DNA from 2 places in the Staphylococcus gallinarum genome. Region 2 is predicted to be linked to the other one. Evidence: predicted binding sites of a transcription regulator. Region 2 holds the regulator's gene; the other holds the start of a gene.

Region 1 (16,564 bases), 610 kb from region 2:
ATTAATTATAAAGGTGAAGTAAAATTAGGAAATAAAGAAAATATCGGTTATCTAATTGAACATCCTAAATTATATGATAATAAATCAGGACTATATAATTTGAAATTATTTGCACATGTCTTAGGAAAAGGTTTTGACAAAAAATATACAGATTATATTATCGATGCATTTGGTATGAGACCGTATATTAAGAAAAAAGTTAAAAAATATTCAATGGGAATGAAACAAAAATTAGCAATAGCAGTTTCATTAATGAACAAACCCAAGTATCTTATTTTAGATGAACCTACTAATGGCATGGATCCAGATGGTTCTATAGATGTATTGAAAACAATTCAATCATTAGTAAAAGAATTGGAAATGAAAATATTAATTTCTAGCCATAAATTAGAAGATATTGAGTTGATTTGTGACAGAGCAGTATTTCTAAGAGATGGTAATTTCGTGCAAGATGTAGATATGAAATCAGGTGCACCTACTGATTCTACAGTGGTTATTGTAGCAACAGACGAATTTGATAAAACATTAGCACATTTAAACGAACATCATGAAGTTATTCAATCACTAAAAGAAAATAATGAAATAATATTGAAAGCTCAAAAGAACTACAAATCACTATTAAAAGGATTAGCTGAAATCGGCATTTATCCAGAATTTATTGAAACTCGTAAGAGTTCTTTACGTGATACTTACTTTAATATTAATCAGAAAGGCGGGAAATAATGAATAGTTTACAATTAGTAAAATATGATATGTATAGTATTTTCAAAAGTCCTTTGACTTATTTAGCATTACTGCTAACTATTATTCCATTAATAGGGTTTACTGTATTGTTTGTTCAACAGTCAGATCAAATGAATGGTAATACATTACTATCGGCAGGTAGTTGGTTCTTCTCATTAATGGGTTTACTGTTTGTTATTAAAACAATCACAAGAGATATCTCACAAGGTACGATTCAATTATATATGAATAAGAAATCAAGTCGTGCTGGCTATGTTATCGCCAAAGTGATTTCTATACTGTTGATTTCAATTATGATAACTGCCGCTCTGGTTGTATTTGTCTTAATTGTACAAGGTATTGTAGATGGTAAAAATGTAAAAACAGATAAATTCTTTGAACTCTTATGGTTTTTCTTTATTTTCCATTTATTCTATGGATTATTGCTTTATTTATTCTCATTAATCGTTCCTAAAACAGCATTAATCTTTACATTAGGAATCTTTTTAGTATTAATTGTTCCATTTGCTGAACCATTCTTACCAATGATTCCTAAAATTGGGGACGACATTAAAGATTCATTAAAATATGTACCATTTAGCTATTTAACTTCTAAAACAACATCAGGTGATTATACATTCACGCATTGGCAATGGTTCATTTCATCAGCATCTATAGTTGTGTTATTTATCGTCAATTTATTTTATGCAACTAGAAAAGATATATAAGATTTAACCGAATTTCACAATAAAAAGAGACGTATGAATCAACGGTTAGAAAACCTATTCATACGTCTCTTTTTTTATATTGTGATAAGTTTGTCTAAAATTGAATCATAAACATGTTTCCACATTTGAGAATCTGTCTTATAGCGGTTACTAATAATTACATGTGTTTCTGCAGATTTATCTTCATATGTAGGATCATCTTTAGCTGGTAACTTTGCACGTGTTTTGTCTACAAAATGCTGTACTTGTTTAGCACGTGGACCCCACACTGAAACTTGTTCAAAATTATCATTTAAAAAGACAAAAATTGGAATGGACCTAGCAGTTCCATTTGTTAGATATTGATCTATTAAATCAGTATTTTCATCACGATGGAAGACACGAACTTCCAAGTTTAGTGCTTCACTGATATGTTTTAAAATTGGAATGTTCATCATAGCATCGCCACACCAATCTTCTGAAATTACCAAGACTTTGCTGTAGTTTGATGTTTTAAGTTGATCTAGTCTTTGATCATTATTTGGTAAAGAGAATGAATGATATATTGACTCTAAATTCTCTTTGTTTTCTGTCATTGCTGCAATATACTGATCAAGTGGTTGACTGTTGTTGAAATACGTTTCTAAACTTGTCATAGTACTTCCCCCTTTAGTTTATTAGGTATTATTATATCAATAAATATAAATGAAAGAAAATTTTTAATACTTATAAAAGTAATATGTTTTAAAAAGTATAGTTTATGGATGAAAGTATGAAATTCCTATGCTATATTAATTAAGTGATATGGAATGTGGTGACAAAATGAAGTTATTGAAAAATGTTAAATGGATAATTACAGTTGTTTTCATACTTATTACTATTGGCACCGTAGTGATATTCGTCAATCATAATAGGTTACATACTAATACTAATTTGAGTAACTTTAAAATTGATAAATTTAAGATTGGTTCAAAAATGAATAAGCATAAATTTGAATTAGATGATGATGTTTTATTAAAGAAGGTTTATGTTTATTCAATGGTTGATCATCCTGAATTTATAGTATTAGTAAATAAGCGTAGTAATCAAATTGTTGGGATGTCGTTATTAAATGACGATAGTCTACAGACAAATTATGGTTGGAAAATCGGTGACGATATTTCAAAAGTGAAGGCGAGTTTAAATGCAAATTATAGAGAAAAATCACTACATAATGGATTTAAGTCTTTGATTTTTATTGATAAAAAACATAAAATAAAGTTGTTTGTTGTACATAAGAATAATAAAATAAAAAAGATTGAAATTCATAATAAATAACAATTTAAAATGACATTGCCAACAGGTATGTCATTTTTCTATTTGAACATATAAAGTGGATTGAATTCTATACTTGAATGGCGGTAGATATTTTGGATAAAATCACTTTTTTAAATGAATTAGAACAAGAGTTAGATAATTTACCAAGAAGTGAAAGAGATAAAGTAATGTATGAATATGAGGATTACTTTTTCGAGCAAGAAAGTGAAGGTAGAAATGAGTACCAAATTATTGGTGCATTAGAATCACCGAAGAAAATTGGTAAAGAGATTATGGCGAAGAGTGCTATAGCCTCAGCTGAATATAAACCGAATGTAAGAACCATTGTTCGTGCGATTATGGCATCATTGGGCATGGGTATCTTGTCTGTAGTGATTATCTTGATTCCAATGATATTTGTAGGTTTCTTTATGGTTATCTTATTATTATGTTCTCTATTCTTTACACTTAGTCCAGTGTTACTGATTATCAATGGTATATTTAATCATAATATCAGCTTTGCGGTTAGCAATTACTTGTTTGCAATATCATATACTGGCTTAGGCATTGTACTTTTCGTTGCAATTGCTAAATTAGCTCAATTTGTATATCGTTTAATTTTGAAGTATTTACGTTGGAATATCAAAACGATTAGAGGGAGTGCAGTTGAATGAAGAAGTTATTCATAAGTGGATTAATCTTATTTATAGTATGCTTCCTCTTAGGCTGCTTGACTTGGTTTGGATTTGAGCAACAAAATAATAAACTTAATTCTGTAAATAAAACCTTTGATTCTAAAAAGATAAATAGTCTTAAGTTAGATAGTCAAAATAGTTCGATTAACATCAAACGAGGTAAACAATTTGCAGTTAAATATAGTGGTAAGAAAAGGTTGAACATTGATGACTCTAATCAAGAATTAAGCATTCAAGAAAATAGTAATAGTGAAGATCATTATGGTTTGAATTTTAACCCATTTAGACGAGTAAATGACCAGATGACAATAATAGTTCCAGATAAACAATTAGATAAGTTAACACTATCATGCGAAACAAATGCGACTACCATAAATAATGTGGATATTAAATCAGCAAAAATTTTATTTAATGACACTGGCGGTGCGCGTATTACAGTAAAAAATTCGACGATAAATGATATGTTTTATAGAGGGACTAATTCTCCAATTCACTTAACTAAAAGTGATATAAAGCATGCAAATATTAAATCGAAAAATGAAAGCATCATAGTTAATGATTCCTTAATTGAATCTTCAGTATTGCTTGCGAACAAAGGGAATATTGAGTTGAATAAAATGGATGTAAAATCTGATTTTAAAGCCTCTACACAACACGGTAATATACACATGAGATATAACAAAGAACCGAACAATACGTTGTTAAAGTTAAATCCCGAAAATGGCAATGCGCATGTAAACAATAAAATGTTTATCGATGGTAAAGTTGGAGATGGACAAAATGTCTTGGAATTTTATACCAATCATGGTGATATTCATATAGATTAATAGAGCGTAAATGAAAGAACCGAGTTTAACATTTTGTGTTATTGTCGGTTCTTTTTATAATTTATTCAGTGGCAAATGTTAAATCAGTATCAATTTTTCCAGTGATTTGTGTTTCATTTAATGATGATCCAGTTAACCATTTTGAAAAGTCGACTTTAAGTGGAGATTGATTTTCACCTAAAGCAATATAAGCTGTTAGTGACTGGGGCTCATACATACTTGTGTGTATCGTCCCTGACCAACTTTTAAATAATTTACTATAAATTTCAAATTTTGGATCATTGAACATCTGGAATGCGTCCATTTTATCAAGATGTTGTGGTGTTTTTTTTAACAATCTCGACAGTCGCTCCTTCGATTCTTTGGTGTAATTTCTATTCTCATGTGTTAATAATTTAAAATGATTGGTACATGTTCGATCATAGCGAACCTCGATGGAACGTGGTGAAACTTCAATGATTGCATGATTTAAATGCTTATCCATAACAATATAACTGAAAGAACTTCGGTGAGGTATTTCTTCTAGTAATTTTATTGCTTCGGGAACATCTTTACAGTATTGAAGTATTAATCTACCAATCATATAGCATACAAATCCGTTTCCTGGATGCTTTCTATGCATGAAATTATAACCCATAGCTAGGCCGGCCTCATTCATACCATCCATTCTACCTGTTACTCTAGATGTAGGGGCAACATGTGCTAGTCCACCATCATTTGGTTGGAACAATAAATAACGTCCGTCATATGTAGCAGGGTGATAATCATAATTTCTAACCATATAATCATTGCCTAGAAACACTGTGCAGCCACTATTCTTAAGTGGTGTGAAGCGGTAATGAGCAAAATTTAATATCATTTGGCTAGTTGGGATATTTAATACTTCTTGCATGCCATTAATCTCTTCCCATATTTGTGGTGCATAGACTTGGAATATATCATATGTTTCCTTTATATGTATGTCAAAACGTGGAACACGCTTTTTCCATTCTTTTTCTCTGTTTTTCAATAGTGGGGTTTGTTGCATCCATTTAGCAGTCTCTATACCTAAATCAAAGTGAGAACCGCGATGCGTGAAAATATCTGATTTTACATTTTGCATAAACAAAACTCCTAATTTATTATATATTAACTTACAGAACTGTAATTCTTTTGTAACTTCATATTAATTGTATTATGTAAGTAGAATAGTTATTATAATAATAACATCAGCGAATAACTAATAAAATTAGTTTAATGAGGTGATTATAATGTCAAACTACTATGATTCATTTAAAGACGCCGTATCAACTTGGTGGAATAATTAAATTAACTATATTAAAGGCTAATACAATTGCTATTAGTCTTTTTTATTTTGATATTCTATATACATTGTGCTTATATAGTTGTGAGAAATTTAATGGAAGCATGGATGCATTTATACATCAATAACATAAAATTACTTTAGAATTTTGTAGAATAAAAGCTATAAAAGTGGGTATATATTTATTGATGCTTTTAATTGTGCTATCATTAGGTATAGACATTGTTAATAAATTATTGAGGTGAACAGAATAATGTGGAATTTTATTAAAGGTTTATTTAAATTTGTTTTCGGTACAATCTTTACCGTTTCATTAATCGCTGGCGTTGGTGCTGTAGCATTCGCCTATATCTTCAAAAAAGATTTTGAAGAAATCGAAAGTAAAACTAAAGAAATCGTTTCAGATATCGAAACAAATAATTAATTTATTGATAGAACACGTTAAGTGTTCTATTTTTTTATGCGAATTTGAAAATTGCGAATCAAAGGGAGTAAATAGTAGCTATCTTAGCAGTTAATTACTGCCAAGATAACCTATTCAATTGATGTACGATTATCAGTGGTGAGTATCTTGGTGATGTCTAATAAAGATAATGTCATCGTGCGTGTTGAATTTGTAATCTCACCCTCCAAGTTCATTTGTAATAAATTGATACGCTTGATTCGTAGCTCAACGGTTTCTAACCAACCATCTTGGAAGTATTCTATTGAGACAGGAATGTCTCTATGTAATGCTTGATGTAGTTGGCTGTTCAATTCGTTTAATTGATCATCTGATAACAAGGGACGGTCGATTTTATTTTGATCTATAATATATTGTTGAATCGACTCGAATTGTTCTGGCAATGTGGCAAACGGCGCCCATTTTACCATGCCTCGTCCTTGGGGAATATTTGGATTGAGAAACTCTCTAGGAATCTTTCTATAATCCGTTTCATCTTGGTATTCTTTAGGAATCATAAAATCACCTCACCACAATAATAGAACATATGTTCGTTTTTGGCAAGTGATATTTTAACAGAAGAAATGTTCTGAAAATGTCAATAACATAGTATTTATAAAGAATATATTTTCAATTGATTGTTTATTATGTAGATATTTATTAGAATAAAGATATATGAAAATGGAGGGGTTTACATGAGGACGATTGGTTACATAGGCACATATACTAAAAAAGAAGGTAAAGGTATATATCGCTTTGAATTAGATGAACAAACAGGAAAAGTCACAGAAGTAGACACTGGATTTGAATTAGAAGCATCTACTTACGTGAATCAACATAATAAGTTCTTATATGCTATTAATCGTGAAGGTGAAAATTGTGGCATAGCTAGCTTAGAGATTTTAGAAAATGGGGAACTAAAATTAATTAATAAATGTTTAGCATCGACAGAGGGAACTGGTTGTTATGTAGATATTTCACCAGATGGTAAGTATATCTTTGAATCCGTATATGGTGCAGGCTTAGCTAGAATATATGAGGCGAATCCTGAAACAGGTGAAATCATACGCTTAATACAAGAGTTAGCTCATGATTATCCTACTGGTCCAGACGAACGACAAGAAAGCTCGCATGTACATTTTCTAAAGACAACGCCTGATGAAAAATATGTTGTGGCGGCAGACTTAGGAACAGATAAAGTCGTGACTTATGAATATGGAGATGAAGGTCTAAAAGTATATGCTGTTAGTGATTTTGAGCCAGGTGATGGTCCAAGACATATCGCATTCCATGAAGATGGTAAGCATGCATATATAGTACATGAAATTTCTAATATGGTAAGCACTGTTGCATATAACGATGGTAAATTTACTGAAATAGAGCGTCACTCAACAATACCTGCTACATTCGAAGGCGAAACTAAACTTGCAGGTATTCGATTATCGAATGACCAAAAATTTATTTATATTAGTAATAGAGGTCATGATAGTATTGCCATCTTTAAAATAGGAGAAAAAGGTTCTTCGATTTCATTTGTAGATATTGTGTCAAGTGGTGGAGAATTCCCACGAGATTTTAATATTACAAATTCAGATGAATACCTAGTTTGTGCACATCAAGAAGGTGATTACGCATTAACTGTGTTTAAGCGTAATAAAGTGACAGGAGAATTAACTCAAGTCGATCATCAACAACAAGCGCCTGAAGGTGTATGTGTACAATTTTTACAGTGATAGTCAAACGTGTTTGATATAAAAATTCTGAAAAAGTCAGTAAATGAGTAGTACGTATCCTTTAAGGTTTCATTTTTTAAAATACCACCTTGAAGAACACGTATCAGAAAATTCATTTACTGACTTTTTATTTTGATGATTTCTCGTATTGTAATTGTTCGATGATTTAAGTATTGCATTGAGACATGGTATAGACTCGCGCCATGCTATCTTAAATGTCTTTATAAAAAGCGTATCAATGTAAAAAATAAGGCACATCGTCCCATTTAATAAATAATTACTAAATGAACGAAGTACCTTATATTATGATATAACAATGCTCAACTAACATATAATTTGGTATTGTTATACTCAGAACTTGTTAATTATTAAAAAACGTTTTTATATATTTGAATTTCCCTTTATATGGTGGGAAGAATAAGCTTGATTCTAATCTTGTTGATTTGAAAATATAAGATTTATCATGACTAAAGGTATTGAAACTATATTTGCCGTGATATTGACCAATACCAGAAGCGCCAACTCCGCCAAATGGTAAATTAGGATTGGCAAGTTGCATCACAGTATCGTTGATAGCACCACCACCGAAAGAAATTTCCTTTAATACACGTTCAGTAGCATTTTCATCTTCGCTAAATAAATACAAACTTAATGGTTTAGGTTTAGAACGGATTAATGAAACGGCTTCGTCAAAATCATCATAAGTGATAATAGGAAGTAGTGGGCCGAAAATTTCATCCTCCATAATTTTGGAATCAAAGGTAATGCCTTGTAAAAGTGTCGGTGAAACATAACATTCATCCGCGTCTGTTTGACCACCAAAGATAATATCTTGCTGATGAATGGTAAGTAAATCATGCAAACGATTGAAGTGCTTCGAATTAACAATTCGTCCAAAATCAGGACTTTGTTGTATTGATTTGCCGTAGAATTCAGTGATCGTTTGTTTAAGTGCAGTGATAAGCGCATCTTGAACTTTACGATGAACTAAAATATAATCTGGTGCGACACACGTTTGACCAGCATTAGCAAATTTACCAAAGCAAATACGTTCACTGGCAACTTTAATATTTGCTGTCTCGTCTACAATAACAGGTGATTTACCACCTAATTCTAACGTGACAGGTGTTAAATGTGAACTTGCTGCCTGATAGACTATACGGCCAACCTTTTCGCTACCAGTAAAGAAGATATAATCAAAAGGCAATTCAAGTAGTTGTTGTGTGACTTCGCTGTTGCCTTGACAAATACTTACGTATTCAGCATCGAATACTTCTTCAATAATCCTTTGAATGACTGTTGAAACAGTTGGTGTATATTCAGAAGGTTTCAATATGACAGTATTCCCAGCAGCAATTGCCCCGATTAAAGGTTCGATCAATAGTTGAAAAGGATAGTTAAACGGACCAATGATTAATACTGTTCCATAAGGCTCTTTCATAATATAACTTTTGGTTGGAAACATAAAGATAGGGGTGTTGACTTGCTTTGGTTTCGCCCAATTTTTAAGTTCTTTACGTGCAGTTTTAATATTTTTTAAAGTGAAACCAATTTCTGAGGCATAAGTCTCTACTTTGTTTTTTCCTAAATCTTTCTGAAAAGCGTCGAGTAATTCATCTTCATGATTACGTATACTTTTACTTAACAGCTTGAGCTGCTTTCTTCTAAATTTAATATCTTTGGTTTCGTGAGTATCAAAATATTTTTTACTATTATGGAAAGTCTGTTCTATCACATTCAAATGGAATCCTCCTAATCTGACAAGTACTAGATAAGTATACTTGGATAAAAAACTGGAACATATTTAAATATGTTCCAGGATTACTATATTGATAATATAACAACAATAATTGCTAATTTATAAATAATATAACGTATTAAACTATTTAGTTAAAGTTTCTGTAATTTGAGGAACAACTTGTTTCTTACGAGATACAACACCTGGTAAGAATGCAGTACCATTTTCAAGTTTAACATCAAATGCAACGCCAACTTGGTCTTTTTCAGCACCAACAACAAGGATTTTTGAATCACTGTTAATAATATCAGTGATGACAAGAACAAATAAATCATATTTTTCATTTGCACTTGCTTCTAACATAGCTTTTTCTAATTCATCTTGACGTTCGAACACTTCATCTATATCTACAGTGTTAACTTGAGCGATGCGTGTAGTATAGTCACCCATGTTGAATGATTTTGCATCTGCAGTTAATAAGTCTGTTGCAGATTTATCTGAAGTTGAAGCCCCAGCTTTAAGCATTTCTAGACCATAAGATTCTAAGTCTACGTCAGCAATCGCTTTTAATGCTTCTGCAGCATTAACATCTTCTTCAGTACATGTAGGTGATTTAAATAGTAAACTGTCAGAAATAATAGCTGAAACCATTAATCCTGCAATATGTGGTTTGATTTCAAAACCACGCTCTTGATACATTTTATATAAAATCGTAGCAGTACAGCCTACAGGTTCAGCACGGTAATACAATGGTGCTGCTGTTTCAAAGTTAGCGATTCTGTGATGATCTACAACATGCTTCACTTGTGCATCTGCAATTGAATCTGCACTTTGTTGGAATTCGTTGTGATCGACTAAGATAACTTCTTGATCAGCTAAATTATCATTTAATAATTCAGGTGCGTCTACTTTAAAGTGATCTAAAGCATATTGCGTTTCAGCATTAACGTCACCTAAACGATAAGGTGTAGCTTCAGTATTACCAGTTTGTTGTTCAAAGTCTGCCATAATAATTGCTGATGAAATTGCATCAGTGTCTGGGTTTTTATGACCGAAAATATATGTTTTTGCCATGTTTAAATTCTCCTTATTTTTATATTTAATTTTATTTTATCATGATTAATAGTCGTTATTCTACTACTGCACCCAAGGAATTTTTAAAATGTGTTAACGCCCATTCATGTCCGGTTGGATTAAATGAGGCCACACCTTTATGTGAGATAAATAATTCGTAGCCTAAATTATAAGCGGAAATTGCAGTATGTAGGACGCAAATATCAGTACATACACCTACGATTTCAAGTTGTGTAACGCCTCGTTCTCTCAACATAATGTCTAATGGTGTTCCGAAAAATGAATCGTAACGTGTTTTATCTAAAAAATGTACGTGTTCATTAAACAGAATATTTTGATAAATATCATTAACCTTACCGTACAATTCTCTTCCAATCGTACCTAAAATATTATGTGGTGGAAAAAGTTTACTCTCAGGATGGTAATGATTATCTTCGTAATGTAAATCCATCATAAAAAAGATTTGTTGCTTTTTATTATTGTAAGCTTCAATTCTTTCAACGATATAGTTTTCTATTTGTTGACCGGCTTCCCCACAAGTCAATTTGCCATTATCTGCAACAAAATCATTTGAGTAATCAACTATAATCAGTGCACTATTTTTCATTAACCTTTTACACTCCCTAATTATAAAGTTAATAGTCATTATATACTAACTCGTAAAAACATCAAAGGTGTATATATAGGGTTTAAATTAAATAGAATTTGTTTAATATATAGTAGTCAGGATAGAAAGGAAGTTTTCGATGATAATCAACGCGGCAGATTTTGGATTGAAAGGAAAGCGTAAATGGGCTGATACTAAAGCATTACAACGTGCATTAGATATTGCAAAAACACAGGAGAAGGTCACGATACAAATACCAAAAGGTGAATACCATATACGTAGATCTTTGAAAATATATGAAGGTACAACATTGTTACTTGATGATGAAACGGTCTTGAAGCGAATAGGAAAAGATGCACTGTTAAAAAATGGTCGTAAGCTGAAACGTTATTATGGTTATAACGGAAATAGTCATATTCATATTGCGGGTGGTACATTTGATATGAATGGTTACGAATATCCATATAATAATACAGCAATGAGTATTGGACATGCGCAAGATATCCAAATTGTAGGCGTTACCTTTAAAGATATTGTCGGTGGTCATGCAATAGATGCATGTGGCATAAATGGATTATATATGAGTCAGTGTCAATTTCTTGGATTTAATGATGATAATGGAGAACGAAGTTTTTCTGAGGCAATCCAAATTGATTTACAAGTTAAAGGCGCATTTCCAAAATTTGGTGCGACAGATGGAACAGTTACTAAAAATGTAATTATTGAGCATTGTTACTTTGGTGCTTCTACCACACCTACAATGAAAGCATGGAATAGAGCTATCGGCTCGCATGCCAGTCGATTTAATCAATTCTATCAGAATATTCATATACGATATAATACATTTGATGGATTGAATCAATACGCTTTAACTCCTTTAAAAGCAAAGGATACTTATATTCATGATAATCAATTTATTAATTGTGTTGGAGGCATTCGTTTTTTAGCAGTAAAAGATGGCAAAAATGCGCAAGATTTATCAGGGAGACTATGTAATACGCAGGCAGGCGAAAATTTAAATATTTATCGTAATACCTTTATAGGGCCAATGACGAAAGAAGCGATTAGAGTTCAAAGTTACAATAAAGTCATGCATAAGAAAATAGTCATTGCGCATAATAACTTTGAGCATTGTTCTCAGAAGATTTATTTAAACCATGTTCAAGATGTGATTTTAGTTGGAAATGGTGATGCAAAAGTGGTTAAAAAACAAGTTGAATAAATAAGATGTACAGCGCTTATACCAAAGGTGTAAGCGTTTTAATTATACACTTTATTTGTTGTGAAGATATGTTATAATTGCTGTAATTATTGTGAATATTCAGACAATAATAAAGGGGGATTTTATGAACAAATTAAATGAAGGGGAGCGTCCGCTAAGCCATTACTTAACATTCTTTTCACAAGACAAAAAGTCATATAATACAGGACAAAAAATTGGTTTAATCTTAGGTCCACTATTGTTTGTGTTAACGTTATTATTCATACACCCAGAAGACTTGTCGCGAAAAGGGGTGTTTGTATTAGCAATAACGCTATGGATTGCAGTATGGTGGATAACGGAAGCGATACCTATAGCAGCAACGAGTTTATTGCCATTAATTTTACTACCAATGGGACATGTATTAAATCCAGAAGAAGTTTCAGCGCAATACGGTAATGACATTATATTTTTATTTTTAGGTGGTTTTATATTGGCCATTGCGATGGAACGATGGAATTTACATACGCGTGTAGCATTAACGATTATTAATTATTTAGGCACAAGTACTGGTAAAATTTTATTAGGATTTATGATTGCGACAGGATTTTTATCGATGTTTGTATCAAATACTGCAGCGGTGATGATCATGATACCTATAGGTATGGCGATTATTAAAGAGGCTCGTGAATTGAAAAATAGTGATATAAGTGAACATTCATTAAGTAAATTCGAACAATCTTTAGTGCTCGCAATTGGTTATGCTGGGACAATCGGCGGACTTGGAACATTAATTGGAACGCCTCCATTAATCATTTTGAAGGGTCAGTATCAGTCGGCTTTCGGTGAGGAAATTAGTTTCGCAAAATGGATGATTATTGGGGTTCCTACGGTGATTATTTTACTGGCAATTGTCTGGGCTTATATTCGATTTGTAGCATTTAAACATGAAATGAAAACTTTGCCTGGTGGTCATAATGTTATCAAGGATAAACTTGATGAGTTAGGCAAGATGAAATTTGAAGAAAAGGTCGTTCAATTTGTGTTTATTTTAGCTAGTTTTTTATGGATTAGTAGGGAATTTTTATTAAAGCGTTGGGAATTAACATCTGAAGTTGCAGATGGCACAATCGCTATATTTATATCTGTCTTATTATTTTTAATACCTGCGAAAAATAAAGCTAAGCATAAACGTATTATTGATTGGGATGTCGCAAAGGATTTACCTTGGGGTGTCTTAATATTATTCGGAGGAGGTTTAGCATTAGCTAAAGGTATCTCCTCAAGTGGATTGGCAAAATGGTTGGGCGACCAATTACGCTTAATAGAAGGCGTCAGTCCATTACTTATCGTTATTGTTATTACTTTATTTGTACTCTTCTTAACAGAAATCACATCGAATACAGCTACAGCGACAATGATATTACCTATATTAGCTACACTATCAGTAGCAGTAAATGTTCACCCATTATTATTAATGGTGCCAGCAGCTATGGCAGCTAATTGCGCATACATGCTACCGGTTGGAACACCTCCAAATGCCATTGTTTTTGGAACAGGTCGGATTACGATAAAGAAAATGGCAAGTGTAGGATTTTGGGTAAACATGATCAGTGTGGTCGTTATCGTACTTATTGTCTATTTCCTAGTACCACCAGTGTTAGGTATAGATATTACGAAACCATTGCCACTGAAATAATATGTAAAAAAAGCGATAATGTCGACACTAAAATTGTGTCACATTATCGCTTTTCGTATTTGTTAAAACTTTGTTTTGACGAAAAATGGTGAAAGTTTTTATATCTATGATTTATCTGATAGGTCCATTTTATTAAAGGAACCAATTACTGTAACTTCAAAGTCTAAAGTATTTAATATTTTAATCACTTTATTAAGCTCGTCATTAATAGGTGAGTCAGCCTGTACGAAAAAGTGATACATACCTAGCTGTGTCTTTAATGGACGTGATTCAATCCACGATAAGTTAATATTAAATAATGCGAATGTGTTTAATATGCTCGCCAATAATCCAGGTTTATCATATTTTGGTGTGATGAGTACCATGCTATCACTTGCATCTTTAATATGCTGAGGTTGATTACTCACAACTAAAAAACGTGTTGTATTATGTGGAAAGTCTTGGATATTGTGAGCGATTGCTTTATATCCATATGGTTCGCCACTGCCTAAGGGTGCAATAGCGCCAGTTTGATCTGAAATTTTATCTAGGCTACTGATTGTACTTTCGACATAATCATAATCAAATCCGTGGTTTTGAATATATTGACTTGTCTGACTGATTGCCGGTGCAATGGAATAGACTTTGTTAATATCATTTACAGTTGCATCGTCCGGGCCATAAAGTGCAAATTGAATATCTAAATGTAATTCACCTTGTGCATAGATATTTTGTTGAGTTAATGCATCAGCGACGATATTAATGGTTCCCTCAATTGAGTTTTCAATCGGAACGACTGCGATACTTTCGTCATCATGAGATACTGCTTGAACGACCTCGTATAAATTTGATTTAGGTATAAAATCATATGCATCTTCAGATTTATATTGTTTTGCAGCTAAGTAAGAAAATGTACCCTTCGGTCCCAGATAATAAAGTTTCATAACGTTACCCCTTGTTCTATATGTTGATTACGTACTTTTAATGAAAAGGACAACCGGTCGGTGCTTTCTTTTTATAATGAAAATTAGGATCCTTGATCTCGTTTTTATACCCATGATGATAGTTTGGGACTAATGACGGTGACAAAGATGGTGCTAACCAAGACCATTTTCCTGTTACTTCACGACCTGCAGTATGTTCTGCTTGTTCAAACATTTCAAATTGCTTTGATGCAGTTAAATGATCCACTATAGAGACGCCTTCATTTCTAAAAGAATGGTAGACTGCATAATTTAATTCGACAAGTGTTCTATCTTTATTAAAAGTATTATTCCTAAGTGTATCAAATTCAAAGGCATCTGCAACAGTTTCTAATAAATTATAACGATAATTATCTGTGAAATTTCTAACTGCAATTTCATTGACCATATACCAACCATTAAAGGGAGCAGTTGGATAAGTAATACCACCTATGCTCAAATCCATACTTGAGATAATTGGTACTGCATACCATTTGAGACCTAATGATTGTAATTTTGGGTAACGGTCATGAGTAATTGGCACTTCCTTAATTAACGATTTTGGATAGTTATGGTACTTAATACTATCATTTGGCATTTGATAGATAAGTGGAAGAATATCAAAGTTTGTATGCTCGCCTTGCCAACCTAGATGTTGTGCGAGTGTTGTAACTTCCTTCTCTGCTGGGTCACCTAAATCGTCATAACCGGCATAGCGAATTAATTGATTATTGTATATAGTAGGTGGATTTGTAGCACTGAAAATAGTGATATAAGGTTTGATTCTACCATTATTTGTAGCGTGTTCAATATGATTTTCAATTTCTGTTATAAACTCTGTTTCAGTATGAATTGACCTTGCATCATTGACGGTTAAAGATTCCCAGAATAGTCTTCCGATACAGCGATTTGAATTACGCCATGCCATTTTAGCACCGTACGTGAGTTCAGCTGTTGTGTGCTCATACGTACCAGTGTTAGTGATGGCGTGTTCAATTTCTGATAAGCGTTGACGTAATGTGTCGTTGCTATAATTTAATTCATTATACATTGCTTTAATAAACGCTTTGGCTTCATTTAACATTTCTAACACCTCATAATATATTATAAAAGATTTGCTCTTAAATATAATGAGATAATTTGAAAATTCATTATTTTGTTTTGTTTCAGTCACATAATCATCATAATTTTAATTTTTATATGGAAATTGTACAATATATATAAGGTATAGAAAGAACATAAAATCCATCATATTTAAGGTGCTATCAGTGTTTCTTTTATGCTAAACTAATGGAAAAGCTGATTGGAGAGATAATTGTGTACCAATTTGAAGATGATACATTTGTATTACATAATGATTTATATCAAATAAATATGGCTGAAACATACTGGAATGATGGCATTCATGAGCGATGGTCAGTATTTGATTTATATTTTAGAAATATGCCATTTGACAGTGGTTACGCTGTATTTAATGGATTAAAAAAAATTATAGATTTTATTAGTGATTTTCATTTTTCAGCAAATGATATTGCGTATTTAAAATCAATTGGCTACCAAGATGACTTTCTAGGCTAT
Region 2 (16,564 bases):
TTTGAAAATACCGGCATCTACAGCTAATTTAGGTGTCGGTTTTGATTCTATAGGTATGGCATTAAATAAATTTTTATATTTAGATGTAAAGAAGAACGACAGCGATGTGTGGACGTTTAATCACGTCGGACCAAATGTAGAAGATTTGCCAACAGACAATAGACATTATATTTATCAAATTGCTCAAAGAGTTGCACGCAAATATGATGTTAAATTACCTGGTTTAGATATAGAAATGCGAAGTGAAATCCCTTTAGCAAGAGGTTTAGGGAGTTCTGCATCAGCATTAGTTGGCGCATTATATATTGCTAATTATTTTGGTGATATTGAATTATCAAAATATGAATTACTACAATTAGCTACTGAAATCGAAGGTCATCCTGATAATGTGGCACCAACAATCTACGGAGGTTTGGTATTAGGTTACTTTAATCCTGAGACAAAGGTGACAGATGTATCATATATTGATCCACCACGTGTGGATATTATTATTACGATTCCATCTTATGAACTACGTACAGATGATTCAAGAAATACATTACCGGAAACATTTTCACATAAAAAGGCAGTTCAAAATAGTGCGATTAGTAACACAATGATTAGTGCATTGATACAACATAACTATGAGTTGGCAGGAAAAATGATGGAACAAGATGGTTTTCATGAACCATTCAGACAACATTTAATACCTGAGTTTAAAGAAATTAAAGCGATTGCGAAACAACATAACGCCTATGCGACTGTAATCAGTGGTGCAGGTCCAACCGTATTAACATTAGTTGCTCCAGAACGGAGTGGCGAACTCGTTAGAGAACTTAAAGGAACATTTATGGATTGTCGATCGGAGTTAGTGACAATTAATGAAAGTGGAGTTGTGTCGAAAATTCTGTACCAACGCCGTTAAATTATTGTAGTATAATGTTAAGGTGTTGAAAGGAGATACAAACATGAGTAAATATAAGATGATTGTTATGGACATGGATGACACTTTAATGAATCCAGATAATGAGGTTAGTCCAGAAACTGAACGTTATTTAATTGACATTCAGCAGCAAGGATATCATGTTGTCTTGGCTTCAGGACGTCCTACAGAAGGGATGCTACCTGTTGCAAAGCAACTCAAGTTAGATCAATATGATAGTTATGTAATAAGCTATAATGGTGGTAAGACAATTGCTGTTAAAGATGAACATGTTGAAGTGAGTAAGAGTGTAACTAAGGCAGATTTTGATGCAATTGTTGATTTCTGTAGAGAACACAAATTGTTTGTTTTAACATATCATGAAGGATTTATTATATATGAAGGTGACCACGAATATATGAATATAGAGTCTGAATTGACAGGTTTGCCGATGAAACGGGTCGATGATATCAAAGCATATATTCAAGCTGATGTACCTAAAGTAATGGGTGTGGATTATGTTCCGAATATTACAAGTTTAAACATTGAATTAGCTGGTCATTTTAATGAGGAAGTAGACGTTACAACAAGTAAGCCGTACTTTTTAGAATTTATGGCTAGAGATGTTTCGAAAGGAAATGCATTAGCTGCATTTTGTGAAAAGCTCAATATTGACTTGTCTGAAGTTATTGCATTTGGTGATAGTTCAAATGATATTTCAATGCTTAACGTCGTCGGACATGCAGTAGCAATGGGTAATGCTAATGAAGCAGTTAAAGCAGTTGCTGACGAAATTACTTTAAGTAATGGCGAGGATGGTATTCCTCACGCTTTAAAAGCATTGCTTGATTCTTGATTAGATTGATATATATAATACAAAAGTGTCTATGACATAAATACCTAGCACTAAGCCCATCAAAGATTTTTGGTCTTTGATGGGCTTGTAATTTATATCAATATTGCTCGCTTTCCTAGGGGGATGGGTCGAGCCTTGGTCTCAACACTCATCCTACACCCTTAGGCGTCTCGCAAACAATTCGAAGTTCATATATATGTTATTACTACAAAAAATAAGACACTTACTTATAATTTAATAAATTCCACTAAATTAAATTAATATAGCAGCTTATCTATAAAAATTAAAACATGCCTCAGTTTACTCTACAAATGGATTGATCAAGTCACTTTTTATTAATTTCTGAACACAGCTGATAACTCAGTATTTATTGATGATACTAAGATAGCAGCAAATGCAAATATAAAAAAACTATCAGAGTAAGTTAACTCTGATAGATAAGTTCTGAAGTGAAAGAATTATTTTGCTGTATGTGTCCACTCGTGTTTGCCTCTATGCCTTTTAACATGTGCATACACATTATCCGCAGCATAATCTAAATTTGTATATACTGTGATAGAGAATGCAGATTGATTATCCTCAAACGATTCTTCTAAAAAGACATCTTTAAGATGTTCAAAAAGACTTTCCATTTGTGAATGTTCTAAGCTACCATACTCTCTTAAAGTTCGTTTAAGCAATTGATTATTCTTTTCTTCAAGTGATTGCACAACAATAACGAAACGCTCTTCAGTTTCTAAAATATCATCAAATAAATTTGTTTGCCCAATCATAGTTTTCACCTCAATATAACCAATATTGTTAATTATATTATACTATACTTTTTAAGCACTGAAAATATTCAACTCTTATGTGTTAAGCATTGATTTTACTCGAATAAACAAATACGTATATATGTATAATTCTAACTGTTTTTGTAATATGTTTATCATTAATTAAAGTGGCAAAGTAAAAGCACTGATTATATACCAGTGCTTTTACAATTAATGTTCTTTAGTTGTATTTAATTCAACGTCTTCTAGTTTTACTATTTTTGTTTTTCTAATTACTTTATGTGATAAATAAACAATTGCTAGAATAATGATTGGTGCAATGTTTCGTATAACAGAGCCATAATCGCCTGCCATTAAAGCGCCAAAGGAATTTCCGAAAAATAGGAATAGCAATGCAATTATTACAATGATTGGTCCTAATGGATATAACGCTGCTTTATATGGTAATACATCTTCTGCACGTTTGTTTTGTTTTTTTATTGCAGAACGTAATCTGATTTGAGCGACAATACTTGATGCCCATATTACGATAACTAATGAACCGATAATATTGAGCAGTGAGAAGACAATATCTGATTTAAATTGCGCTAATACAATTACTACTAACACGATTACAAATGTTGTACAAATAGAAATAATAGGTAGTTTCGTCGTTTTGTTTAATTTTGCAAAAAACTTCGGTGCTTGTTTATCTTCTGCCATTGAAAATAACATACGACTTGTTGTATATATTCCAGAATTTGCAGCAGACAGTAACGATGTTAGGATAACTGCATTGATCACAGATGCAGCAAAAGCAATACCTACACGATCAAATACTATTGTGAATGGACTTTGAGTCACAGATTCATGTTTGTTTAATAGTAGAGGATCACTGTAAGGAATAATTGCGGCAATAACAGCAATAGATAAAACGTAAAATAGCAATATTCTCCAGAATACTTGTCTAATAGCTTTTGGCATTGACTTATGCGGATTCGATGATTCACCTGCAGTTACAGCTACCATCTCAGTACCACCAACTGAAAAACCAGCGATGAGTAACACGGCTAAGAAACCTGAAATGCCACCGACAAATGGCGCTTCACCTGTTGTATAATGTTCAAACCCATAATATTTACCACCTAAAATGCCAAATATTGTTAGTACACCTATTACTATAAAGATGATAATTGTAAGTACTTTAATTAAAGATAACCAAAATTCTGTTTCACCAAATGCTTTTACTGTAAAAATATTCAGTACAAATAGTAAACAAAGAAACAAAATACTCCAAGTAACAGGGCTGAAAAAGTGAAATACTTCCCAATAATCTAATACGCTTGATGCAATAATGATGTCAACACTCGTTACTAATACCCACATCACCCAATATAACCATCCCATTGTAAAGCCGAGGGAACTGTCTACAAATCGTGTAGCGTAAGAACTAAATGATCCTGATACAGGATAAAATGTAGCTAGTTCTCCGATTGAAGACATTAAGAAATATAGCATGATACCAATGATTAAATAAGCTAGAATCGCGCCGCCTGGACCAGCTTGTGATACAACATTACCTGTAGCGACAAAGAGTCCAGTGCCAATCGCACCACCTATTGCAATCATTGAAATATGTCGAGAGTTGAGACCACGTTTCATATTGTTTTGTCCCATATTAAAATCTCCTATAATCTATAAAAATTTATATACCTTACATTTTAATGCTTTTAATGACTACAATCAATGCATTTTTTGAGAGTTGGAGCAATAAAATTTTAAATATTCAGAAATATTTCATATTATAAGAAGTAACATAATTGCTTTTCGTATGTGTATACTTTAAAATTAGTGCTAGATAATAATTATTATTATTTACTATTTGTGAGGGGGAAACATTATGAGCAATAAAAGAAATTTAACTAGTCTTTTTGGTGCACCGGTTTCAGATAGAGAAAATAGTATGACTGCTGGACCTCGAGGACCATTGTTGATGCAAGATTGGTATTTTTTAGAACAAATGGCTCATTTTGACAGAGAAGTAATTCCGGAACGACGAATGCATGCTAAAGGTTCTGGTGCGTTTGGTACTTTTACAGTAACAAATGATATTACGCAATATACATCTGCTAGTATTTTTTCAGAAGTAGGCAAGCAAACAGAGATGTTCGCGCGTTTTTCAACTGTTGCAGGGGAACGTGGCGCAGCGGATGCTGAAAGAGATATTCGAGGATTTGCGTTAAAATTTTACACAGATGAAGGTAACTGGGACTTAGTAGGTAACAATACACCGGTATTCTTCTTTAGAGATCCTAAATTATTTGCGAGCTTAAATCATGCTGTAAAAAGAGATCCAAGAACAAATATGCGTAGTGCGCAAAATAACTGGGATTTCTGGACATCATTACCTGAAGCGTTACATCAAGTAACAATTTTAATGACTGACCGTGGTATTCCAAACGGCTATAGACATATGCATGGTTTCGGTTCACATACGTATTCAATGTATAATGATAAAGGAGAACGTGTGTGGGTTAAATTCCACCATAGAACGCAACAAGGTATTGAAAACTTACAACCAGATGAAGCGGCGAAAATCATTGCTGATGATAGAGAATCATCTCAACGTGACTTGTTTGAAGCAATTGAAAACAAAAACTTCCCAAAATGGAAAATGTATATTCAAGTAATGACTGAAGAACAAGCGAAAAATCATAAAGACAATCCTTTTGATTTAACAAAAGTATGGTATAAAGGTGATTATCCACTTATAGAAGTTGGTGAGTTTGAGTTAAATCGTAACCCAGATAATTACTTCCAAGATGTAGAACAAGCAGCATTTGCACCGACAAATATTGTTCCTGGTATAGATTTTTCTCCAGATAAAATGTTACAAGGTCGTATATTCTCTTATGGTGATGCTCAACGTTATAGACTTGGCGTCAATCACTGGCAAATACCAGTAAACCAACCAAAAGGTGTTGGAGTTGAAAATATTTGCCCATTCAGCCGAGATGGTCAAATGCGTATCTTAGATAATAACCAAGGTGGAGGAACACACTATTATCCTAATAGTGATGGAAGTTTTGAGGATCAACCTGAATTTAAAAAACCTGGCCTAGAAGTCGAAGGTGAAGCTTATGAATATAATTATCGCGAAGATGATGATAATTACTTCGAACAACCAGGTAGATTGTTTAGATTACAATCAAAAGAGCAACAACAACGCATTTTTGAAAATACTGCCAATGAGATGCAGGGTACAACATTAGAAGTTCAACACCGTCACATCCGTCATTGCTACAAAGCTGATACAGAGTATGGTAAAGGTGTAGCGAATGCGTTAGGTATTGATATTAATGATGTTGATTTAGAAGTGGCAGACTAGTTTGCTACTATATAAACTAAAAAGAAGTCACGCATGTTTAACATGTGTGACTTCTTTTTTAATTTGTCGTATTTAAAAAAGTAATTTTAACAACAGAATGTTATTTAGTTTCGCGGTGTACAGTATATTTATTTAATCTTGGGCTGTATTTTTTAAGTTCAATACGCTCTGGATTCGTACGTTTGTTTTTAGTGGTGATATAGTTACGATCTCCACATTCTGTACAAGCTAAAGTAATATTTACGCGCAAAATAAACACCTCTTTCTTAATAGGAATTGTTACGTTTTAAAATTCTAGCATACATTTATGACGATTTCAAATTTAATGTTGTTATAAAGGACTACATTAATTATAGAAGATATACGATATGATGTCATATCTCTAACTTTAAAGATAATTTTTTCAACAAAAATAAAATAAATGATTTGCGTAAATAAAAGAATATGTTACGATATAAAACGTAATGATTACGATTTAAAGAGAAAGGTAGAGATAAAATGGCAAAAAAATCTAAAATAGTAAAAGAGCAAAAGCGAGAAGAACTTGTAAATAAATATTTTGAGTTAAGAAAAGAGTTGAAAGCGAAAGGTGACTATGAAGCATTGCGTAAATTACCCAGAGATAGTTCACCGACGCGTTTAACAAGACGTTGTAAAGTGACAGGTCGACCAAGAGGCGTTTATAGAAAATTTGAGATGTCTCGTATTGCATTTAGAGAGCATGCATATAAAGGTCAAATACCTGGTGTGAAGAAATCAAGTTGGTAATTTTCAAACTCCGACTATAGTCCATTTACATTTAGTATAAAACATTGTATATTATCTAATGGTAAAGATGAATAAATAGTTATTGTTCGGGAATTAAGTAAAATATAATAGATTTTACGTTGTAATAGAATGGAATAGTTATAAAAATCTTACCAATGTACAAGTGTTATATAAAAAATGTTAGGGGTTTGTTTTATTATGAAAATATTCGATTATGAAGATATCCAACTTATACCAAATAAATGTATTGTAGAAAGTCGTTCAGAATGTGACACAACGATTGAGTTTGGTCCAAGAAGTTTTAAATTACCTGTTGTACCTGCAAATATGCAAACAGTCATGAATGAATCATTAGCAGAATGGTTTGCTAAAAATGATTATTTCTATATTATGCATCGTTTTGATGAAGCTGCACGTATTCCATTTATTAAAAGAATGCATGAACAGCAACTATTTGCATCAATTTCTGTTGGTGTAAAAGCCGGCGAATTTGATTTTGTAAAGCAATTAGCTAGCGAAGAAATTATTCCTGAATATATTACAATCGATATTGCACACGGTCACTCAGAATCAGTGATTAAAATGATAAAACATATTAAAGCACATATTCCTCAGTCATTTGTAATTGCTGGTAACGTTGGTACGCCAGAAGGTGTTCGTGAATTAGAGAATGCAGGAGCAGATGCTACTAAAGTTGGTATTGGTCCAGGTAGAGTATGTATAACTAAAATCAAAACTGGATTTGGTACTGGCGGATGGCAACTTGCAGCTTTAAATCAATGCAGTAAAGCAGCTAGAAAACCAATCATAGCAGATGGTGGTATTAGAACTCATGGAGATATTGCAAAATCAATGAGATTTGGTGCTTCAATGGTAATGATAGGTTCATTATTTGCTGCACATGAAGAATCACCAGGTGAAACGGTTGAGTTAGATGGCAAGTTGTATAAAGAATATTTTGGTAGTGCATCTGAATTCCAAAAAGGTGAACATAAAAACGTTGAAGGTAAGAAAATGTTTGTTGAACATAAAGGTGCATTACTCGATACACTTATAGAAATGCAACAAGACTTACAAAGTTCAATCTCTTATGCAGGTGGTAAAGATATTAATTCATTAAGAAAAGTAGATTATGTAATCGTACGTAATTCAATTTTCAATGGAGATCGCGACTAAACTATAGTAGGTGTAAAAAATTAGAAAATTAATAGGATATATCGTTGTTATATTATTAATTGTATTAGTGATACCTGTTAAAGAATTTAAGCCGGTCGTTGGATTTGAACAACAATTTAAGTCTAAAGTAGCCAGTTGGACTTCAGGAACAACGACATCAAATAAGCCATTAAAAGTACCTAGCAAACAAGCTTTTGCAGTAAATAATATTCAAATGAATATGGATAAGTCTACTGTTACTGAAAAGTTAGGGAAACCCAAACGTATAACCACTAATGAATATGGTACAAAATGGTACACTTACTATTCTGATGACTATAGATCGTTTGTAATGGTAAGTTATATTGATAATAAAGTAAACGGGCTGTATAGCAATCAAAACGTAATCTCATCAAAAAGCAAAATAAAATATGGAACACCAAAATCTACTGTTCGTGATAGATTAGGAACGCCGATAACTGAAATTAGAAAAGGTCATACAAATTATGAAATTAAAGATGACGAGTATGATACTTTCCATGATGATCAAATATATACAACAGCTTTTTATGATAAACATAGTGATAATAATTTAACTGCCATATTGCAAGTGAGTGAGAGAATGGAATCACGATTGCAGCAACAATATGGAGCGCCGTCAGATGAATTAGCACACAGCTTTGAACTACAAAATTTTGATTTGGTTAATGCTGAAAGAGTACAACATGAACTGCCGACACTAAAATATTCTGAAAGCATTTCTGATACAGCGAGAAAGCATAGTGAAGATATGGCTAATAAGAATTATTTTGATCATACTGACTTGGAAGGTAATTCACCATTTGATCGATTAGAAGCAGATGGACATGATTTTAGTGCAGCAGGAGAAAACTTAGCATATGGTCAAACGAGCAGTATATATGCGCATCAAGGACTAATGAATTCACTCGGTCATCGGAAAAATATTCTGAAACGAGACTTCAATACACTTGGCGTAGGTGTTGAATTTAATAATAATAGACAACCATATTGGACAGAAAATTATACAGGATAATGTTTGATTTTCTTGTTTAAAGGGTATCCTTTAACTTGTAGAGGATGAGTTAGTTATGACAACAAAAAAAACAGATAAAACAGATGATATACTAGAAAAAATTAAAGAAGTCTTAGAGAAAAAAGACGAGAAATAAGAGGTTAAGCATTATGCTTAACCTCTTATTTTTATTGATATATAACTGTAACCAATAAAAGTTATATCTATCTACATTTCACGGAAAAGACCGACCACTTTACCTAACACAGAAACTTGTTCTAAATATATTGGATCCATAGAACTGTTCTCAGGTTGTAAACGATAACGCGCTTTTTCTTTATAGAAACGTTTGACAGTTGCTTCATTTTCTTCGGTCATAGCAACGATAATATCGCCGTTCTCTGCAATAGTTTGGCTACGAACAATTACTTTGTCTCCATCTAATATACCTGCTTCAATCATACTATCTCCAACGACATTTAAAATGAAGATATCACTATTATGAGTAGAAGTAAAATGCTCTGGAAGTGGAAAATATTCTTCAACATTTTCTACAGCAGTTATTGGAATACCTGCTGTAACTTTACCTATAACGGGAACATGAATTGTTTCTTCCATGTTCACAGGTTCGCCAATAGATTCACTTACTATTTCAATTGCTCTTGGCTTCGTTGGGTCTCGTTTAATATAGCCCTTTTCTTCAAGTCGTGATAGGTGTCCATGCACTGTAGAACTAGAAGCAAGGCCTACAGCTTCACCAATCTCTCTAACACTTGGAGGATAGCCTTTTGATTGAACAGTTTGCTTGATATATTCAAAAATTTCATTTTGTCGTTTCGTTAATTCTCTCATAATTTAGGCACTCCCTAGCTTTAATTTAGTTACATTATAGCATGGGCTAACAATTTTTACAAACGTTTGTTCGTTTTGCTATTGACTAAGAACAGATGTTCTGATAAATTGTTAATACAAACAAATGTTCTAGGAGTGGAAATTATGATTAAATTATATAAATCGCAAGTTAAGACGTATCTAATGGTATTAGTTGCTACAATGTTATTATGTACTATATTTATATTAACGGCACATCATAGTGATGGGACAGAACAAACGTACGAAATGACTGATCATAATGTTACTGAAAATATTAAACAAGATAAAGAAAAAGCACAAAGTGATCATCAAGACAGCGAACAAAGCGAACATCAAGTTACACCACTTATAGCTGCCGTAAACTAATCAATTTATTTGGGATGAACAAGTTAATAGAATAAATGGGATAAAATAAGCGAAACTATTTAGTTTCGCTTATTTTTTTGTTATATTCTTTTATATTAATGATAACGGAGGTTTATTATGGGAAACATTGATGGCGTAGACTTGGATAGAATTAATGAGCTCGCAAAGAAGAAAAAGACAGAAGGCTTAACTCAAGCCGAAGCTAAAGAACAATCCAAGCTAAGAAAAGCATACTTAGACTCATTTAGAGAGAAATTTAAACAACAATTAGAAAGCACACGAGTAATTGACCCTGAAGGTAATGACGTTACTCCAGAAAAAGTAAAAAATATTTTAGATTCAAAAAATAATCAAGGCAAATAGCAATTCAATTTTTTGTTAATTTTCTGTTAAATCATGTATAATAGGAATTAAACTAGCTAGAAGAAAGGAAGTCATTTTAAGATGAATAATCAAAAAGATCAATTAGCGATAGATACAATTAGAGCTTTGAGTATCGACGCAGTTGAACAAGCAAACTCAGGTCACCCAGGTTTACCAATGGGCGCAGCACCAATGGCATATACGCTTTGGACTCGTCATTTAAACTTTAATCCCCAATCAAAAGATTTCTTTGACAGAGATCGATTTGTATTATCAGCCGGTCATGGCTCAGCTTTACTTTATAGTTTATTACATGTTTCTGGTAGTTTAGAATTGGAAGAATTAAAACAATTTAGACAATGGGGTTCAAAAACACCAGGTCATCCAGAATATAGACATACTGATGGTGTAGAAGTAACAACTGGCCCACTTGGACAAGGGTTTGCAATGTCAGTAGGTTTTGCAATGGCTGAGAAACATCTAGCAGGTAAGTTTAATAAAGAAGATGCTAAAGTTGTTGATCATTATACTTATGTACTTGCTTCAGATGGAGATTTAATGGAAGGTATTTCACATGAAGCTGCTTCATTAGCAGGTCACAATCAATTAGATAAATTAATAGTATTATATGATTCAAATGATATCTCATTAGATGGAGATTTAAACAAGGCTTTCTCTGAAGATGTTAAAGGTAGATTTGAAGCATATGGTTGGAAACATATCTTAGTTAAAGAAGGCAATGACATCGATGCAATTGATAAAGCTATAGAAGAAGCTAAAGCACAAGATGTTCCTACTATTATTGAAATAAAAACAATTATTGGTTATGGTTCACCTAATAAACAAGCAACACATGGTGTGCACGGTGCACCTTTAGGTGAAGATGAAAGAAAATTAACTTTCGAACAATATGGCTTAGACCCAGAACAACGTTTCAACGTACCTCAAGAAGTTTATGAAATATTCCAACAAAGTATGTTAAAACGTGCAAACGAAAAAGAAGAAGCTTGGGAAAAACTAGTTGAAGACTATACTTCTAAATATCCAGAATTAGCTGAAGAATTCAAATTAGCTATTAGTGGTAAGTTACCAGTGGACTACAAAGAAGCGTTACCTGAATTTGAAGCTGGACACAGTGGTGCGTCACGTGCTGATTCTGGTGAAGTTATTCAAGCAATTAGTAAATCAGTACCTTCATTCTTTGGTGGTTCAGCCGATTTAGCTGGTTCAAACAAATCTAATGTTAAAGATGCAAGTGACTTTAACAAAGAAACACCAGAAGGTAAAAATATTTGGTTCGGTGTACGTGAATTTGCAATGGGTGCTGCAGTTAATGGTATGGCAGCGCATGGTGGATTACATCCATACGGTGCAACGTTCTTCGTATTTAGTGACTACTTGAAACCAGCATTAAGATTATCATCAATCATGGGCTTAAATTCAACATTCATCTTTACACATGATTCAATTGCTGTAGGTGAAGATGGTCCAACACATGAACCAATTGAACAATTAGCAGGTTTACGTGCGATTCCTAACATGAACGTGATTCGTCCAGCTGATGGTAATGAAACTCGTGTTGCTTGGGAAGTAGCATTAGAATCAGAAGGCACACCAACTTCATTAGTATTGACTCGTCAAAACCTTACTGCTATGGACCTTCCTAAAGAAACAGTTGAAGAAGGTGTACGTAAAGGTGGTTATGTAGTATTTGAGTCTGACAAAGACGCAGAATATTTATTATTAGCAACTGGTTCAGAAGTAAACTTAGCTATCGAAGCTGCTAAAGATTTAGAAGCACAAGGTAAAGGTGTACGTGTTGTTTCTATGCCGAACTGGAATGCATTTGATCAACAATCAGCTGAATATAAAGAGTCAGTATTACCAGCAGCAATCACTAAACGTGTTGCAATTGAAATGGGCTCTTCTCTTGGTTGGCATAAATATGTAGGTACTGAAGGTAAAGTCATTGGTATTGATGGCTTTGGTGCAAGTGCCCCTGGAGATTTAGTAGTTGAAAAATATGGCTTCACTAAAGAAAATGTTCTTAACCAAGTTCAATCACTTTAATAATTACTAAATTTGACAGTTAACACTAAGTGGTATGGGAGCTATTGTCCCATACCACTTTTTAGTTATTAGAGATGCTTATCCCATGTTTACAAATTGATTCTGTAATTGATATAATACTTTAGGTTAGAGCAATTATAAAATTCAGGTTCTCTTGAAATAGAGTACTAATTTTAGTAAAATGCATTAGGATAGGAAAGTGGGTGAAACAATGGTAACTTGGTTAGCAATTTTATTAATCGTGTTAGCACTTATACTTGGTTTAGTGGGTGGATTTTTCCTTGCAAGAAAATATATGATGGATTATCTTAAAAAGAACCCACCAATTAATGAAGAAATGCTACGTATGATGATGATGCAAATGGGTCAAAAACCATCTCAAAAGAAAATAAATCAAATGATGACAATGATGAACAAAAATCAAGAAGACGCTATGAAGAAAAAGAAATAGCGCGTCATTAAAGGGCTGACAACTACTTACTCAAAGTAGTTATCAGCCCTTTTTTTGTCCGTGGCAGGGTTGTGACAGTTTTTATTTTTATTCTGAATAATTTTCTCTTTATTCGTTATCTAGTAATGCAGAAACTTTACTTTCACTGTTCAGGTATAAATGTCCGTAGATGTTCGCTGTTGTCTGTATATCTTCATGTCCTAAATGTATAGATAGGGGCATATATACATACTTACATTTATCATTAATAGTCTTATGAATGAATACTTAATAAAAGCTATATATTATGTACTTATGACAGAAAGTATAAATGTAACAACAATAAGCACAATAAGCACAATCATTTTAATATGTTATAAACAAATTGTTTTATGGAAAATCTGAAATGTTATCACGTTTATCATTTGAAACGTTTTTAATGCATTTATCATCTTCAAACAATAATCTATAGGAATAGTTTGAAATTATTGTATGCCAATTTGGAAATGTTTTTTAAATATTCAGAAAATATTTTGATTCAGAAAATCTTTTTGCTATAATGTTTAAACATAAGGGAGGTAGTAATAAGTGAAAGATGCCTATGAAATGGAAGATAAGGAAGTATTAGACCGTCTTGCCAATGTGCACATTAACTTTCCTGATGAGCAAGCATTTAAGAAATACCACAATGCTATGCAAATTCATGATATGAATTATTTAAGATTTACATTGAATAACGCATACTCTGCTTGTGACAATAAACAAGCATTGTAGATAAAAGCGATTTAAGTCTGAATGGACTTACACTTATTGCAAACCAAGTGCTTATAATGCATTTGGTTTGTTTTTTTCGTGCTGAAAATGAGTCTTAAGTTATTTATATAGAAAATTAATGTGTATTTTAAACTATTTGGAATATGACAGAATTTTGAATTGAGATAAAACAACTGATAAAATCAAAATTTAATGATATACTGACCAAGTAATAAATCATCTTGTATAAACTTAAAGAAGGTGTCAACGTGTTATATTTAATCTTTTCTATTTTATTTGCATTTTTGATGGGAATTGCTGTCATTATAATCAGAATGAAAGCTCAACAATTTCCAGTAAATGAAAAGAAAATTATATTACCGCCATTTTTTATGGCTACAGGAGCATTAATGTATGTAGTGCCCTATTTTAGACTGACAGGATTAGAAATTATTGAATGTATTGTGTTGGGCGTAGTATTTTCTACGATATTGATGTGGACTTCTAGATTTGAAACACATGGTAGTGAAATATATATGAAACGTTCTAAGGCTTTCCCAATTATACTTATATCATTGTTATTGGTTCGTACATTAATTAAGATATTTATTAGTAATAAGATTGATCCAGGTGAAATTGCAGGTATGTTTTTCTTATTAGCTTTTTGTATGATAGTTCCATGGCGCTTAGCGATGTTATATAAATATAGGAAAGTTAAACAAACACTAATTCAATAGTTCGTATGCCGTTTATCTCGTGGATAAACGGTTTTTTTATAGACTTGCGATAGCTTTCAAAATATATTATGATATATACGAACAAACGTTCTTATAAGGGGTGTAAATATGAAGATTATACATACTGCTGACTGGCATCTTGGCAGAATAATCAATGGCAAATCATTATTAGAGGATCAAGCATATATATTAGAGCAATTTATCGATGAAATGGAGCAGCAGCAGCCTGATGTCATCGTTATAGCGGGCGATTTATATGATACAAGCTATCCGAATAAAGAAGCGATATTGCTATTGGAACATACGATTAGACGACTTAATTTGGATATGGGGATCGCAGTTATTATGATAAGTGGTAATCATGATAGTAAAGAACGTTTGCATTATGGGTCAACTTGGTTTGAAAAATCAAATTTATTTATACGAACAAGTTTAGATGATATCAATAAACCAATTACTATAGCTAATGTTGATTTTTATACTTTGCCATTTGCAACAGTTAACGAAGTGCAGCAATTCTTTGATGACGATAGTCTGGAAACTCATCAACAATGCTTAGCAAAATCATTATCCTACATAAATCAATCACTAAATAAAGAGAAACTAAATATTTTAATTGGTCATTTAACAGTTCAAGGTGGTTTACGTTCTGAGTCAGAGCGTCCTTTAACTATTGGAACGGTTGAATCTGTTGAGGCTGATAGCTTTAAGCAATTTGATAGAGTGTTGTTAGGACATTTACATCATCCTTTTAGTATTGAATCGGATTACATAAGTTATAGCGGTTCATTATTACAATATTCATTTTCAGAGGTGAATCAACCTAAAGGTTATAAGTGTCTTGAAATTATTGACGGTGCAATTGTAAAGGAACAATTTATAAAAATGCAGCCATTAAGAAAGTTAGAAGTAGTAAGTGGTGATTATGAAGATGCTATACAAGAAAGGTTAAATGTTAATAATAAAGATAATTATTTACATTTTAAATTAAAGCACATGTCTCATGTAAATGATCCGATGATGCATTTAAAACAGGTTTACCCTAACACTTTAGCATTAACGAATGAAACGTTTGACTTCAATACGCCGCTTTATGAAAGAAATGAAGAGATACAAAAGTTAAATGATGAGGAAATCATCTCTCGATTTTATGAATATATAACTGATGAAGGATTAACTGAAACACAAAATACTAAACTTGAAGCAGTATTAAATGACATGCTTGAAGGGGGTTCGACAAAATGAGACCATTGACATTAAAATTAAATAATTTCGGTCCTTTTTTGCAAGAAACCATTGATTTTGATAATGTTCGTAACAATCAATTGTTTTTAATTAGTGGAAAGACGGGTTCCGGTAAGACAATGATCTTTGATGCTATGGTATATGCTTTATTTGGTGAGGCATCAACAAATGATAGACAAGAAGGCGATTTAAGAAGTCACTTTGCAGATGGTAAGTCACCCATGTCTGTAGAATTTGAATTTAAATTGAAGGAAGCAAAGTTTAAAATAGTGAGACAAGGCGCATTTGTCAAAGAAGGTAATAAAAATAAAACCCTTGGTCAATTAGCTGTCTATCAGTTAGAAGATGATGTATATTCATTGAGAGAAAGTAAAATTATCCAAGGGAATAATTTTATTAAAGAATTGTTAGGTGTGAATGCTGAACAGTTTAGACAGTTATTTATTTTACCTCAAGGTGAATTTAAGCGATTCTTACTTTCAAGAAGTAAAGAAAAGCAATCAATTTTAAGGACACTTTTTAACAGTGAACGCTTTGAACAAATTCAAAAAAGATTGATAGATGAGGTCTCAGAAGTTCGAACTTTAATTGAGAAACGATATAATAGTTTGGAAAATAATTGGCAAGATATTAATGCATTTGAAGACGATCTATTGAATCAATATAAATTAATTAGCTCAAGACAAACAAATAGAGTACTTGAAGCGCTTCCTGAATTTACTGATAAAGGCCAGTCAATACAACAAGGACTTATAGAGGATAAAGCTAAGCAGGAATCAGCAGTTCGAACAATTAAGGACAATTTAGAGTTAAATTTAAAATTAGAAAAAGATCTAGCTATGTTAGATCAAAAACAACAAGAATTAGAAAATCT

What was found. The regulator LexA, encoded in region 2, represses DNA repair genes until DNA is damaged. The targets are predictions, from matches to a motif close to CGAACATATGTTCG.
Region 1: the regulator LexA is predicted to act here: its motif matches at 6,534-6,547, upstream of JN168_RS04565 (YolD-like family protein).

Annotation. Positions count from the first base shown of each region.
Region 1 is NZ_CP069082.1:998,656-1,015,219, forward strand. It holds gene pmtC (phenol-soluble modulin export ABC transporter ATP-binding protein PmtC) at 1-723, shown strand, start outside; gene pmtD (phenol-soluble modulin export ABC transporter permease subunit PmtD) at 723-1,451, shown strand; gene JN168_RS04535 (thioredoxin family protein) at 1,526-2,086, opposite strand; gene JN168_RS04540 (hypothetical protein) at 2,253-2,747, shown strand; gene JN168_RS04545 (HAAS signaling domain-containing protein) at 2,840-3,400, shown strand; gene JN168_RS04550 (DUF4097 family beta strand repeat-containing protein) at 3,397-4,248, shown strand; gene JN168_RS04555 (C45 family autoproteolytic acyltransferase/hydrolase) at 4,310-5,350, opposite strand; gene JN168_RS04560 (hypothetical protein) at 5,805-5,975, shown strand; gene JN168_RS04565 (YolD-like family protein) at 6,086-6,511, opposite strand; gene pglS (6-phosphogluconolactonase) at 6,689-7,726, shown strand; gene JN168_RS04575 (aldehyde dehydrogenase) at 8,088-9,467, opposite strand; gene JN168_RS04580 (manganese-dependent inorganic pyrophosphatase) at 9,609-10,538, opposite strand; gene JN168_RS04585 (cysteine hydrolase family protein) at 10,594-11,145, opposite strand; gene JN168_RS04590 (glycosyl hydrolase family 28-related protein) at 11,285-12,367, shown strand; gene JN168_RS04595 (SLC13 family permease) at 12,492-14,045, shown strand; gene pheA (prephenate dehydratase) at 14,150-14,968, opposite strand; gene JN168_RS04605 (nitric oxide synthase oxygenase) at 15,006-16,070, opposite strand; gene JN168_RS04610 (nicotinate phosphoribosyltransferase) at 16,304-16,564, shown strand, end outside.
Region 2 is NZ_CP069082.1:1,610,582-1,627,145, reverse strand. It holds gene thrB (homoserine kinase) at 1-904, shown strand, start outside; gene JN168_RS07645 (Cof-type HAD-IIB family hydrolase) at 948-1,757, shown strand; gene JN168_RS07640 (hypothetical protein) at 2,216-2,530, opposite strand; gene JN168_RS07635 (amino acid permease) at 2,741-4,186, opposite strand; gene JN168_RS07630 (catalase) at 4,410-5,897, shown strand; gene rpmG (50S ribosomal protein L33) at 5,998-6,147, opposite strand; gene rpsN (30S ribosomal protein S14) at 6,396-6,665, shown strand; gene guaC (GMP reductase) at 6,864-7,841, shown strand; gene JN168_RS07610 (CAP domain-containing protein) at 7,909-8,874, shown strand; gene lexA (transcriptional repressor LexA) at 9,082-9,705, opposite strand; gene sosA (DNA damage-induced cell division inhibitor SosA) at 9,850-10,092, shown strand; gene JN168_RS07595 (DUF896 domain-containing protein) at 10,210-10,455, shown strand; gene tkt (transketolase) at 10,537-12,525, shown strand; gene JN168_RS07585 (YneF family protein) at 12,737-12,976, shown strand; gene JN168_RS07580 (hypothetical protein) at 13,544-13,729, shown strand; gene JN168_RS07575 (CcdC family protein) at 13,978-14,445, shown strand; gene sbcD (exonuclease subunit SbcD) at 14,554-15,690, shown strand; gene sbcC (exonuclease subunit SbcC) at 15,687-16,564, shown strand, end outside.